Regions from separate parts of the Janthinobacterium sp. 17J80-10 genome, predicted to be linked through region 2. Evidence: predicted binding sites of a transcription regulator. Region 2 holds the regulator's gene; the other holds the start of a gene.
What was found. The regulator sigma-54, encoded in region 2, starts transcription at its own class of promoters, with help from an activator protein. The targets are predictions, from matches to a motif close to TGGCANGNAANCTGCTTT.

Region 1 (7,191 bases), 310 kb from region 2:
GGAATTGCGCGACTTCAGTCTTGATGCCGCCATTGCCGGCCACGTAAATCTCCCAGCCGGAATCCACACCGATCACGCCGACATCCTTGATACCGGCTTCGGCGCAGTTGCGCGGACAGCCGGACACCGCCAGCTTGACCTTGTGCGGCGAGTACATGCGCGCCAGTTCACGCTCGAGTTCCTGGCCCATGCGGGTCGAATCCTGGGTGCCGAAGCGGCACCATTCCGAACCGACGCACGTCTTCACCGTGCGCAAGCCCTTGGCGTACGCCAGGCCCGATGGCATGCCAAGGTCATGCCAGACTTCACGCAAGTCTTCCTTCTTCACGCCCAGCAAGTCGATGCGCTGGCCGCCGGTGACCTTCACCGTCGGGATCTTGAACTTGTCGACCACGTCGGCAATGCGGCGCAACTCCGAGGCGCTGGTTTCGCCGCCCCACATGCGAGGAATCACCGAGTACGTGCCATCCTTCTGGATATTGGCGTGCGAACGCTCGTTGATGAAACGCGATTGCGGATCATCCTTGGCCTCGTGCGGCCAGGTCGAGATCAGGTAGTAGTTCAGCGCCGGGCGGCAGGAGGAGCAGCCATTGGGCGTGCGCCACGCCATGAATTGCATCACGGCGGGAATCGTCAGCAGCTTGTTGGCCCGGATGGCGTCGCGCGCTTCCTGGTGGGTATGGTCGGTGCAGCCGCACATCGGCTTGGCCTTGGCGGAAGTGGAATAGTCACCCCCTGCCGTCGCCATGATGATCTGCTCCACCAGGCCGGTGCAGGAGCCGCACGAGGCCGATGCCTTGGTGTGCTTGCGCACGTCTTCCAGGGTGAACAGCCCTTTTTCCTTGATAGCCTTGACGATGGTGCCCTTGCATACGCCATTGCAGCCGCAGACTTCGGCTTCATCCGGCATCGCGGCGGCCTTGGTATAGCCTTCATGGCCGACGTCGCCGGGACGGCCTGTATTGGATTCGCCGAACATCAGGGTATCGCGGATTTCGCCGACATCCTTGCCTTCGCGCAGCAGCTTGAAATACCAGGTGCCATCGACCGTGTCGCCATACAGGCAGGCGCCGACCAGCTTGTCATCTTTGAGCACCAGCTTCTTGTAGACGCCGCCGATGGGATCCGACAGGATGATTTCTTCAGTGCCCTCGCCGCCCATGAAGTCGCCGGCGGAAAACAGGTCGATGCCCGTGACTTTCAGCTTGGTCGAGGTGACCGATCCCTGGTAACGGCCGATGCCGAAATTGGCGAGGTGGTTGGCGCACACCTTGGCCATCTCGAACAGCGGCGCCACCAGTCCGTACGCGGTGCCGCGATGGTTGACGCATTCGCCGACGGCGTAAATGCGCGGATCGAACGTCTGCATGGTGTCGTTGACGACGATGCCGCGGTTGCAATGCAGGCCGGCCGATTCCGCCAGCTTCGTGTTGGGGCGGATGCCCACGGCCATCACTACCAGCTGCGCCGGCACTTCGGTGCCGTCGGTGAACCGCACCGATTTCACGCGGCCATTTTCATCGCCAAAGATTTCCTGGGTATTTTTTTGCAAGAGGAAGTTCAGGCCGCGCTCTTCCAGGGATTTTTGCAGCATCTTGCCGGCGACGGAATCGAGCTGGCGCTCCATCAGCACCCCCGACAGGTGCACCACTGACACGTCCATGCCGCGCAGCTTCAAGCCGTTGGCCGCTTCCAGGCCGAGCAGGCCGCCGCCGATAACGATCGCCTGCTTGTATTTGGCGGCCGCCTCGATCATGGCGTTGGTGTCCTGGATATCGCGGTAGGAAATCACGCCGTTGAGTTCCTTGCCAGGCACCGGCAGCACGAACGGGTCGGAACCCGTGGCCAGCAGCAGGCGATCATATTCTGCGGTGGTGCCATCCTCGGCAATGACCAGGCGACGGGCGCGGTCGATCTGCGTGATCTTTTTACCAAGATGCAGCGTGATATTGTTTTCTTCATACCAGTCGACATCATTCAGCATGATGTCCTTGATGGTCTGCTCACCCGCCAAAACCGGCGACAGCAGGATACGGTTGTAATTGGCATACGGCTCAGCGCCGAATACAGTGATGTCGTAGACGTCCGGAGCGAGCTTGATCAACTCTTCCAGCGTGCGCACCCCGGCCATGCCGTTACCCACCATTACCAGCTTCAGCTTTTTCATTGCACTACCCTCCAGATTGTTCTGCACTACCCCTAAGCAAAAGCAATGCCAGTTGTCGGTGCAGCCAAAACGTCGAAAAAAATGCAGCGACGCTCCGTGCTGGTGAATTTTCCAAACCTATTTGGTGCAAGGCACCGTCCCGACACATTTTCCGACCCACATCACAGCGTGCACCACATATGTACGCACAAAAATGTTGGCATGGCACTTGCATAGTGCACTGCATTCACTTTTTTGGACTCCCGGGGACATATGCAAAAATCTTCATTCTGGAAGGCGGGTCACACGCCTACGCTGCTGGCCGCATTCTTTTATTTCGACCTGAGCTTCATGGTATGGGTCATCCTCGGGCCGCTTGGCGTGCAAATCGCCAAAGACCTGGGTCTCACCGCTGCGCAAAAGGGCATGATCGTGGCCACGCCGCTATTGGCCGGCGCGCTGCTGCGCATCGTCATGGGTGTTCTCGTGGACCACCTGAAGCCGAAAAAGGCGGGTGCCATCGGCCAGGCGATTGTCATTGCCGGCATGCTGTGGGCCTGGCTGGGCAAGCTCGACACTTACTCCAGCGTCCTGACGCTGGGCATCCTGCTGGGGGTGGCCGGCGCCGCATTTGCAGTAGCGCTGCCGCTGGCGTCACGCTGGTATCCGCCGGAGCACCAGGGCACTGCGCTGGGCATTGCCGGCGCAGGCAATTCCGGCACGGCCTTCGCCGCCCTGTTCGCGCCCAGCCTGGCGCTGGCATTCGGCTGGCAAAATGTCTTCGGCTGGTGCCTGATTCCGCTCAGCGTCGCCTTTGCCGTCTATATGGTGTTTGCCAAGGATGCGCCGGCGGCACCGCCGCCGAAATCGATGGTCGAGTACCTGCAAGTGCTGAAGGACAAGGATGCCTGGTGGTTCATGTTCTTCTATGGCGTCACCTTTGGCGGCTTTTCCGGGCTGGCTTCGTCCCTGGCAATCTATTTCAATGGCCAATACGGCCTGTCGCCGGTCACCGCGGGCTATTTCACTGCCGCCTGCGTATTTGCCGGCTCGCTGGTGCGCCCGCTAGGGGGACGTATCGCCGACCGCATTGGCGGCATCAAGACGCTGTCGATCATGTACATCCTGGCAGCGACATTCCTCTTTATCGCCAGCTTTGGCCTGCATTCAGCCATCATGGCCGTCGTCGTATTTGTGCTGGCGATGCTGGCGCTGGGCACTGGCAATGGCGCGGTATTCCAGCTGGTGCCGCAGCGCTTCCGCAAGGAGATCGGCGTCATGACCGGGCTCGTCGGCATGGCCGGCGGCATTGGCGGCTTTTATCTTGCCTCCAGCCTGGGCTACTCCAAGCAACTGACCGGCAGCTATCAAATCGGCCTGACCATTTTTGCGTCGCTGGCGGTCATCGCCCTGATCGGACTTTCCATGGTAAAAGGCCGCTGGCGCACCACCTGGGGCAGCGCTGCGATGACGACGGCGAAGATCTGACTATAATGCCGGGAACAGAGTTATAAGATCATGTCGTTACTAGTCGCTGCCGGCCATGCCACCGAAGCAGGAACCCGTCCCCGCAACGAGGACTTCGTCGGCATGGTCACGCCTGGCGCGCCCGAGATTTCCACCAAGGGCTTGCTGGCGGCAATCGCCGATGGCGTTTCCGGCAACGATGGCGGCCGCCAGGCATCGGAATACACGGTGCGCGGGCTGCTGACCGATTATTACGCCACGCCCGACACCTGGCCGGTGACGCAAGCGCTCGAGCGCGTCCTGAAGGCCATCAACAGCTGGGTACAGCAACAGGGCTCGATCCGGCCGGAACTATCCGGCATGGCAACCACCCTGACCTGCGTGGTCGTGCGCGGCAGCTTCTATTATTTTGCGCATGTCGGCGACAGCCGGCTGTACTTGCTGCGCGAAGGCAAGCTTACCAGGCTCTCCGCCGACCATGTCTGGGATCGTCCGGAAATGCAGCATGTGCTGACGCGTGCCATTGGCCTGGATTCCCGCCTGGCGCTCGACCATGGCATGGGCGAGCTGCGCGAAGGCGATATCCTGCTGCTGGCGACCGATGGCGTCTGGTCGGCGCTGACCGAATACGACATGACCGCCCTGCTGGCCGATCTGGCCGCCGGCAAGCGCGATGCCGAAGCCACTGCCGCGGCACTGGTGGCCAGCGCGCTGCGGGCCGGGTCCACCGACAATGCCAGCGCGCTGGCGCTGCGTATCGATGCACTGCCACAGGAAAACCTGCGCGACGCGGTCTCGGCATCGCGGCAATTGCCGCTGCCGCCCAAACTCAAGGCCGGCCAGTCCATCGATGGCTACCGCGTGGAAAGCGTTCTGCACGCTTCCCAGGCGACCATGGTCTACCGCGTCATTGACCCGGCAAGCCAGCGCCCGCTGGTCCTGAAAACCCTGCATCCCGATCGCGCCGACGATGCCGAGGAACGCTCGGCCTTTGCACACGAAGAATGGCTGGCCAAGCGCGCAGTGGCGCGTTTCTTTGCGCAGGTCATTACGCCTGAACAAAAAAATTACCTGTATTACCTCTGCACGTGGCATGACGGCGCGACCATCCAGCAACACCTCGACGGCGGCCAGCATTTCATCATACCGGACGCGATCGCCCACGGCACGCGGCTGGCACGCGCCATCGGCGCACTGCACCGCCGCAGCATCCTGCATCGCGATATCAAGCCAGCCAACATTCACCTGGGCGCCGACGGCGAATTGCGGGTGCTGGATTTCGGCGTGGCGCAGTCAGGGCTCGAAGCCGAAGCCACCAGCGGTGCGCCGCGCGCCGGCACGCCCTCGTTCCTGGCACCGGAATTATTCGAGGGCGGCCAGCCATCGCGCCAGACCGACCTGTACGCCGCCGGCGTGACCCTGTACCAGATGCTGACTCGGCACTACCCCTATGGCGAGATTGAGCCCTTCCAGAGGCCGCGTTTCGGCGAGCCCGTGCCACCCACACGCTATCGCCCCGACATTCCCCTGTGGCTGGAAAATGTCATCCTGAAGGCGATTGCGCGCGATCCCTTGCAGCGCTTCGAAACCGCCGAGGAATTTGTCCTGGCGCTGGAACGCGGCGCCAGCAAGCCCCTGCCTGCGCCCGCCAAGGCGCCGCTGGCGCAACGCGACCCGCTGTCGCTGTGGCGCGCAGTTGCGGCGGCATCGATCGTCTTCAATCTCTTGCTGCTCTACCTGCTGATGGTGCGTTGATTTCATCGGCACCACGCTTATCGCAGGCATAAATTTTGCCTGTAAAAATATGTCATCCCCAACGACCTTGTCTCCCGCATTTTCAAGCGGCACCGCACTTGATTTGTGCATGGCGCACTGGAATGCGCCGCACAAATGTCGTCAGCAGGATAACAATGCATTGCGCGTGCAAAGTCAGGGCCGAATGGCACTTCCCTTGCTGCGCCTTTAAAACGAAACTTTGCGCTTTTTTCAGAGGGGAATGCAAATGCCCTCGGATGGTAAAAAGCCAGTCCGGGTTTTACTGGTTGGCTTTCATGAGGTAATGCGCGCCGGTCTGCGCGGATTCGTCGGTACTCGCAATATGGAAATCGTCGGTGAATGCCAGACCATACCGTGCGCTGTCGCCACTGCGGCGCGTCTCAAGCCGAACGTCGTGCTGATGGAAATGCTTCTGCCGGATGGCTCCGGGGTGGAGGCGTGCCGAAAAATCCTGGTAGAAAACCCTGCAATTCATGTCCTCTTTTTGACAGCGCTGGATAACGAAGACGCCAGGATTGCCAGCCTGTTTGCCGGCGCCGATGGCTACCTGCTCGACAATATCGGATCGGCTGCATTGCTTGATGCAATCGAAAATGCTGCGGCAGGCCTGTCGATTCTCGACCCGCTTATTTTTCCGCCTGCGTCGCCCAAATTGCGCGCGCAATCAGTGCACCTGGCGCGCGACAGCGGCTTGTCGCGCCAGGAACATCGCATCCTGTTGCTGGTTGCCGAAGGAAAGACCAACAAGGAAATTGGCGAAGCACTCGGCTTGAGCGGAAAGACCGTGAAAAATTATCTCAGCACGGTCTTTCAAAAACTGAATGTCTCACGACGCTCACAGGCAGCGGTCAGATTTACCCAGATCATTTCTCAGTAACCCACCGTAGGGCCATATGGCACTTACCCGGCTCTAACATAAGTTTGATACTTGTTCGATAGCCATCCTGCCATCAGGATGGCGGCACGCTGTCCTGGTTACCGCAATTGTGTCGCGGCATGCAATTTTTACGTAACAAGCCGAATGTCATCGTGAGTCGATTCCTTATCTGCTTCAAGGTATCAGGTCCATCGATACCAGCCATCTTGCATGACGCCACATCCTTCATCTGGCAAGCGCCATGGAAATGATGCAGGCACACGCAATAGGGACGCTCATGCTGAAGGCCACGCAGGGCATCCGCAACTTGCGCTATGCAAATTTCACCATCAGCCAGAAGGTCGGGGCAATTTTCCTGCTGATCCTGGTGATTGCAGTCGCCAATCTTCTCGTGATGCATGCCACTCTGCGCAACCTGAATGGCTTTGCCGAAACCGTCAATGTCGCCGGCCGGCTGCGCATGCTCAGCCAGAAAATTGCCTTTGAAACGTTCAAGGGCGAGCAAGAACACGCTCCTGGGCAGAAATCCGTGAGCGTGCTGCTGCAAGAGTTCGAGACGGGACTGACCGCCCTGGCCGCAGGCGGCAAGGCGTTCGGTTACGAGCTCAGGCCCGTTTCACGGAAAATCTCCCCCTTGTTGCTGGCCACGCGAAAAGACTGGAAAGACTACCGCAAGCTGGTCGAATCGGATTTCCTGGGCGCGCCACACTTGCCGCCGGCCGCGGCCAGGGCCGTGTCCGAAAGTTCGGCACGCGTGCTTGCGGATGCCGAAATACTGGTGGGTGCGCTAACCAGTGAGATACAAACCGCGCAGGAACATGCACTCGCAAAAATGTATGGACTGCTCCTGGTTGACATCGGCGTGCTGATTTTCGTCTTTGCCGCCGTCCGACGGAAAATCGTGCATCCCTTGCGCAAGCTGGCC
Region 2 (7,191 bases):
CGGCACCACCGTTTTGTACGGTACCGGCATGTTTGCCAACCACGCGACGGGAGAATTTAGCCTGGCAAGCAAGGTTCGTGGCACCTTGCAACCCCGAATGACACAATGAAGCAAGTCATTTCCAATGCATCACTGGATTTCTTTCCCATGAAACGATTTTTCTTCTTATCGCTGTTTGCGCTCAATATGCTGGCGACCGGCATTGCCTATGCTGAAAAAGCCGATGCTGACAAACCCACCAATGTCGAAGCCAACCAGATGGCTTACGATGATGTCCGCCAGGTCAATACCTTTACCGGCGACGTCGTCCTGACCCGCGGCACGCTCATCATGAAAGCGCACAAGATGGTGGTAACGCAGGATCCTGCGGGATACCAGTTTGCCACCCTGCACGCAGGCCAGGGCAAACCGGCCAGCTTCCGGCAAAAGCGCGACGGTGGCGCGAACCTGTGGATTGAGGGTGAAGCAGAACGCATTGAATACGACAACAAGGCCGATGTCGCAAAACTGTTTTCCAAGGCCAAAATGCGCCGCCTCGAAGGCACCAAGGTCACCGACGAGGTCGAGGGCGAATTCATTTCTTATGATAATCGCACGGAATTTTTCGCTGTCAACAACACCTCCTCCGATAGCAGCAAACCCGGCGCCGGACGTGTCAAGGCGGTCATTCAACCGCGCAACGAAGCCAAGAAATGAACCAGGAATGATCAGCATGAGCAGCAAACTTCTTGCCCGCGGATTACAGAAAAGCTATGGCGCGCGCCAGGTATTGCGCGACGTTTCTCTGGAAGTGGGCAGCGGCGAAGTGGTCGGCTTGCTTGGCCCTAATGGTGCCGGCAAGACCACCGCTTTTTACATGATCGTCGGCCTGGTGCCGTCGGATGCGGGCGATATCGAGCTCAACGAGGTGAGCATTTCCCGCTTGCCGATTCACCGGCGTGCCAACCTCGGCCTGTCCTACCTACCCCAGGAAGCCTCGGTTTTTCGCAAGTTGACGGTGGCGGAAAATATCCGTGCCGTGCTGGAACTGCAGCGCGATGATGGCAAGCCATTGTCGAAAGCGGTTATCGAAGAAAAGCTCGACCTGTTGCTGGCAGAGCTGCAGATTGAAAAGCTGCGCGACAGCCAGGCCCTGTCGCTTTCCGGCGGCGAGCGCCGTCGCGTAGAAATCGCCCGGGCACTCGCAACCAGCCCGCGCTTCGTGTTGCTGGACGAACCCTTTGCCGGTGTCGACCCGATTGCCGTGATCGAAATCCAGCGCATCGTGCGCTTTCTCAAGGAACGCGGGATTGGCGTGCTGATCACCGACCATAATGTGCGTGAAACGCTGGGCATTTGTGATCGCGCCTATATCATTAACCAGGGTGTCGTGCTGGCCAGTGGCCGCCCGGATGACATCATCGCCAACGAGTCGGTGCGCCGGGTCTATCTTGGCGAACATTTCAGGATGTAAGCAAGCGGCATCGCCATGAAACAGTCACTTCAGCTACGCGTATCGCAGCATCTGGCATTGACGCCGCAGTTGCAGCAGTCGATCCGGCTGCTGCAATTGTCGACGCTGGAATTGCAGCAGGAACTGGAACATATCCTGGCTGACAATCCCATGCTCGAGCGCGTTGACGATCCGCTCGACCATTCGGTGCGCCTGCTTGCCGATGGCGCCATCAACCAGACCAGCAGCCCGGCGGAAAAGTCCGCCGCCGAAGATGCGCCGGCGGCCGATGGCGAAACTGCCTATGAAGGCGCAGAAGGCGGCGAGGCGGCGGATGGCGGCAATGGCGAGGCCGACTGGAGTTTCGACGATGTCGCCCGCACCGGCAAGAACCCTGAAGACGACGACTCACGTCCGCAACTGGAAGCGCACCACATCACGTTGCGCGAACACCTGCTGGAACAGATGCGCCTGACCAGCCATGAGACGCGTGATCGCGCCCTGATGGAATTGATCATCGACGCCATTGACAACAATGGCTACCTGGAAGAGCCGCTCGAGGAAATTCATGCGCGCTTGCCTGCCGAGCTGGAAATCGATCCGGAAGAATTGGCCATCGCCCTGAAACTGGTGCAAAGTTTCGAGCCGGCCGGCGTCGGCGCGCGCGACGCCGGTGAATGCCTCGCACTGCAAATCCGGCGCATGCCGAAAGTGCCGATGGTGACACGACGCATGGCGCTGACCATCGTCGAAAAGCACCTCGGCCTGTTTGCGCAGCGCGACTTCAACAAGCTCAAGAAACTGCTCGATTGCGATGACGAGGATTTGCGCGAAGCACAGTGCATCATCCGCCAGTGCAACCCCCATCCCGGGGCTGTCTTTGCCAGCGATGCCGCCGACTATGTCGTGCCGGACGTAATCGTCAAGCGCGGCAAGAACGGCTGGCAAGTCATGCTCAATCATGATGTGATGCCCCGGCTTCGCGTGAATGCCTTGTACGCGAATATCCTCAAGCAAAACAAGGGTGAGGGCTCACTCACTTCGCAATTGCAGGAAGCAAAATGGCTCATCAAGAACATGCGCCAGCGCTTCGACACGATCCTGCGGGTTTCTCAAGCCATTGTGGAGCGACAACGCAATTTCTTTTCGCATGGCGCCGTCGCCATGCGCCCTCTTGTCTTGCGCGAAATAGCTGATACACTAGGTTTACACGAGAGTACTATTTCTCGTGTAACAACGCAGAAGTACATGCTGACGCCGCATGGCATGTTTGAGCTGAAGTATTTCTTCGGCAGCCATGTCGCCACAGAAGCCGGCGGCGAAGCTTCATCAACGGCGATACGGGCGTTGATCAAACAATTGATAGGAGCTGAAGACCCCAAGAACCCCCTCTCTGACAGCAAGATTGCAGAAATGCTGGGGGAGCAAGGCATGGTCGTTGCCCGGCGCACTGTGGCCAAGTACCGCGAAGCCTTGAAAATCCCGCCAGTCAACCTGCGCAAGTCCTTGTAGTAGTCCTTGCAGTATTTGTTGTATTCGTTGCTGTGTTCAGGCGACACGCACTTGCCTTTGTCGACCGTGAACCGCCAGTGACCTTATTTTAAGGAGCGCTGTATGAATCTGACCATCAGTGGACATCATCTCGAACTGACCCCTCCTATCAGGGAATATGTGCATGCCAAGCTGGAGCGCATCAGGCGCCACTTCGACCATGTCATTGATGCTGCGGTCATCCTCACCGTGGACAAACTTGCAGAGAAAGACAAGCGCCAGCGGGCTGAAATCACCTTGCGCATGCGGGGCAAGGATGTCCATGTGGAATCCATCGCGCATGACCTTTATGCCGCAATCGATGGGCTGGTCGACAAACTCGACCGTCAGGTCCTCAAGTACAAGGCCATCCTCCAGGATCACCAGCACCAGGCCATCAAGCACTTGCCGGAATCCATGACGGCCGCACCGGAAGAATAAAACCGGCGCAATCAACTTCTGCAAATGTAACCAGGGGCGCGCCAAGCGCCCTTTTTATTACCCGATCATGAACGACCATATCCTGACCCGCATCCAGCATCGCACTGGCATGCTCACCCTGAACCGCCCGCAGGCACTGAACTCGCTGTCACTGGAAATGGTGCGCGCCATGACGCGCGCGCTGCTGGACTGGCGCGATGACGATGCAATCAAGGCGGTGTTCATCCACAGCAATAGTGAAAAAGCCTTTTGCGCCGGCGGCGATATCCGTTTTTTTTACCAGTCCGGGCAAGCCACGCCACAGCAAGGCAGCGCCCTGATAGAGGATTTTTTTACCGAGGAATATGCGCTTAACCGGCTGATCCATCACTACCCCAAGCCCTACATCGTGCTCATGGATGGCATCGTGATGGGTGGCGGCATGGGCATTGCCCAGTGCCACTCAGCCGGAAGGCTGCGGATCGTCACTGAACGCAGCAAGCTCGCCATGCCCGAAGTGAATATTGGCCTGTTTCCGGACGTCGGCGGAAGTTATTTCCTGTCGCGTGCGCCGGCTCAGATCGGCACCTGGCTGGCCCTGACGGCCAATCCCGTCGGCGCCGCCGATGCCCTGCATGCGGGGCTGGCGGATGTGTTTATTCCGGCGGAGCGGCTGGCGGACCTGCACGCCTTGGCGGGCACAGGCGACGGCAACGATATCGACCAGGACGTGCGCCACTTTGCCGCGCAATTTTCTGCAGGCGACACCGGCGAACTGGCACGGCAGCGTGACGCCATCGACCACCACTTTTCCTTTGACGACGTGCCATCGATCATGGATTCGCTGGCCGGCGATGCCTCGGCGTTTGCGCAGACCACCCTGGCAACCATGCAAAAGCGCTCGCCGCTCATGCTGTGCGTGACCTTGCGGCAGTTGCGCGCGGGCGCCGGCATGACATTCGAAGAGTGCCTGCGCATGGAACGTTCGATGATGCGCCACTGCTTCAAGCAGGGCGAGGCCTTCGAGGGCATCCGTGCCGCCGTGATCGACAAGGACTTGTGCCCGGCATGGGGATCGCCCTCGCCGCAAGCCGTCAGCGCAGAAATGGTGGCAGGATTTTTCCAGCCTGCGTGGCCGGCGCATGCGCACCCGTTGCGCACTTGGCTCTAGAGGCCGCGGGCTTCAGATCTCGTCGATCATGAACAGGCGGCGGTGTTCGCGCATGGCGTAGCGATCCGTCATGCCTGCGATATAGTCGGCAACCTTGCGCGCCTGCCGTGCCGGATCGCCGCCAGCCACCTGGTAGTCCGGCGCCAGCAGGCGCGGCTCTGCCATGAACGTCTCGAAAAGCTCGCGCACGATCCGTTTGGCCTTGCTGGTCATGCGGTTGACCTGGTAATGCCGGTACAGGTTCTCGCGCAGGAAACGTTTGAGCAGCAACTCTTCCTTGCGCATGGCATCGGAAAAACTGATGAGTGCGGGCGCGTTGCGCACCTGTTCGAGGCTTTGCACGCCAGCATCCTGAATTTTTTGTCCGGAAGTGCTGATCAGGTCGACGATTAGGGTATTGATCATCCGCCGCACGGTCTCGTTGATCATCCGCCGCCCGCCGATACCCGGAAACGCAGCTTCCGCCTCGCGCCGATGGCGCGCGAAAAAATCGATTTCGTCGAGCTGCTCGATGGTCAGCAAGCCTGAGCGCAAGCCATCGTCGATATCATGGTTGTTGTAGGCGATTTCATCGGCGAGGTTGGCCAGTTGCGCTTCCAGGGTTGGCTGCTTCTTTTCCAGGAATCGCTGCCCGAGCTCGCCCAGCATGTGCGCATTCTGCGAGGAACAGTGCTTCAAAACGCCTTCGCGCGTTTCAAACATCAGGTTTAATCCATCGAATGCGCCATAGCGCTCTTCGAGCTTGTCGACCACCCGCAGGCTCTGCAAGTTGTGTTCGAAGCCGCCATATTGGTCCATGCAGGCGTTGAGGGCATCCTGCCCGGCGTGGCCGAACGGCGTATGCCCGAGGTCGTGGGCCAGCGAAATCGCTTCAACCAGGTCTTCATTCAGGCGCAGATTGCGCGCGATCGAGCGGGCAATCTGTGCCACCTCAATGCTATGCGTCAGGCGCGTGCGGAACAGGTCGCCTTCATGATTGACGAACACCTGGGTCTTGTATTCCAGGCGGCGAAAGGCGGTGGAGTGGACGATGCGGTCACGATCGCGCTGGAACTCGGTACGCGAGGTGGCGGGCGATTCGGCGAAACGCCTGCCTCGCGATGTCGCGGAATGTGCCGCATAGGGAGCGAGGTAGGCTTCGAGATTCATGTCAGCCGATGCAGGCGTTGATGCTTTCAATCAGGATTTCCTGAGGCACCGTGGTGATGACGGCAGTCCCCAGGGGCTTGAGAAGAATGAACTTGATCTGCCCGGCCTCGTTTTTCTTGTCGACTTGCATGAGTTCGATCCAGCGCGCGGCGCCAAGGTCAGGTGCGCGCACCGGCAAGCCTGCTGCGCGCACCAGCGCCGCAATACGCTCTTTTGCGGCAGCGTCGATGTAACCCAGGCGTTGCGACAATTCTGCAGCCATGACCATGCCACAGCCGACCGCTTCGCCATGCAGCCATTCGCCATAGCCAAGCCCCGCCTCGATTGCATGGCCGAAGGTATGGCCGAAATTGAGGATGGCGCGCAAGCCGCCTTCCCGCTCGTCCTGGCGCACCACGTCTGCCTTGATCTCGCACGAACGCTGGATGGCATAGGCGATCGCATGGGCATCACGCGCCATGAGCTTGGCGATGTTCGTTTCAATCCAGTCGAAAAACGCGGCATCGATAATTGCGCCATGCTTGATGACTTCTGCCATGCCGGCCGATAGCTCGCGCGACGCCAGGGTATCCAGCGTCAAGGTATCGGCGATCACGGCTTGCGGCTGGTAAAAGGCGCCGATCATGTTCTTGCCCAGCGGATGATTGATGCCGGTCTTGCCGCCCACCGAGGAATCCACTTGCGCCAGCAGCGTGGTCGGCACTTGCACGAAAGGCACGCCACGCATGTACGTGGCCGCGGCAAATCCTGTCATGTCGCCGATCACGCCGCCACCGAGCGCCACCAAGGTTGTCTTGCGGTCGCATTTTTGCGCCAGCAAGACATCGAAAATGCGCATCAGGTTTTCCCAGGTTTTCTCCTCCTCCCCATCAGGCAGGATAATCGTTGTCACCTGTTTGCCGGCAGCTTGCAGCGAAGACGTCAGCCGCTCCAGATAAAGCGGTGCCACAACCGTGTTGGTGACAATCGCGGCGCGGGGGCCGGCGATATGGTGCCCCACCACATTCGGATTTGCCAGCAAGGACTGGCCAATCGTGATCGGGTATGCGCGTTCGCCCAGATCGACCTGCAATTCAATGGGCGTAAAAGACTGGTTGGACATGGTTATCTCAGAAAAAACGGTCGTTCAGGCTTCCGGGGCGGCTTTCGCCTGCTCTGCCGCTTCCAGCCGTTCGAGTTCGGTCAGAATGGTCTGTACCAGTGATTGTACGTTAGGGCGACCGGTTTCGACGACCAGGTCCGCCACTTCGAGATAGAGCGGTTCACGTATACGTGCCAGTTCCTCAAGGCGGGCGCGCGGATCCGCAGTCTGCAGCAGGGGCCGGTTCTTGTCATGGCTGGTACGCTGCAAAATGCTCGAGATGCTGGCACGCAGGTAGATCACCACGCCCCCAGCTTTCAGGCATGCCCGGTTTTCCGGCTTGAGGATGGCGCCGCCCCCTGTGGCCAGGACGATGCCTGGCTGTGCAGTCAAGTCGCGGATGGCTTC

Region 1: a site for sigma-54 is predicted at 2,365-2,382, ahead of EKL02_RS16215 (nitrate/nitrite transporter). Genes of this name have one in related genera too.

The regions. Positions count from the first base shown of each region.
Region 1 covers NZ_CP035311.1:3,645,337-3,652,527, forward strand. The annotation lists gene nirB (nitrite reductase large subunit NirB) at 1-2,167, opposite strand, end outside; gene EKL02_RS16215 (nitrate/nitrite transporter) at 2,420-3,634, shown strand; gene EKL02_RS16220 (bifunctional protein-serine/threonine kinase/phosphatase) at 3,665-5,368, shown strand; gene EKL02_RS16225 (response regulator transcription factor) at 5,616-6,266, shown strand; gene EKL02_RS16230 (EAL domain-containing protein) at 6,544-7,191, shown strand, end outside.
Region 2 covers NZ_CP035311.1:3,956,361-3,963,551, forward strand. The annotation lists gene lptC (LPS export ABC transporter periplasmic protein LptC) at 1-109, shown strand, start outside; gene lptA (lipopolysaccharide transport periplasmic protein LptA) at 148-696, shown strand; gene lptB (LPS export ABC transporter ATP-binding protein) at 713-1,453, shown strand; gene EKL02_RS17725 (RNA polymerase factor sigma-54) at 1,469-2,944, shown strand; gene raiA (ribosome-associated translation inhibitor RaiA) at 3,047-3,403, shown strand; gene EKL02_RS17735 (enoyl-CoA hydratase/isomerase family protein) at 3,471-4,553, shown strand; gene EKL02_RS17740 (deoxyguanosinetriphosphate triphosphohydrolase) at 4,566-5,702, opposite strand; partial or broken gene aroKB (bifunctional shikimate kinase/3-dehydroquinate synthase AroKB) at 5,704-7,191, opposite strand, start outside.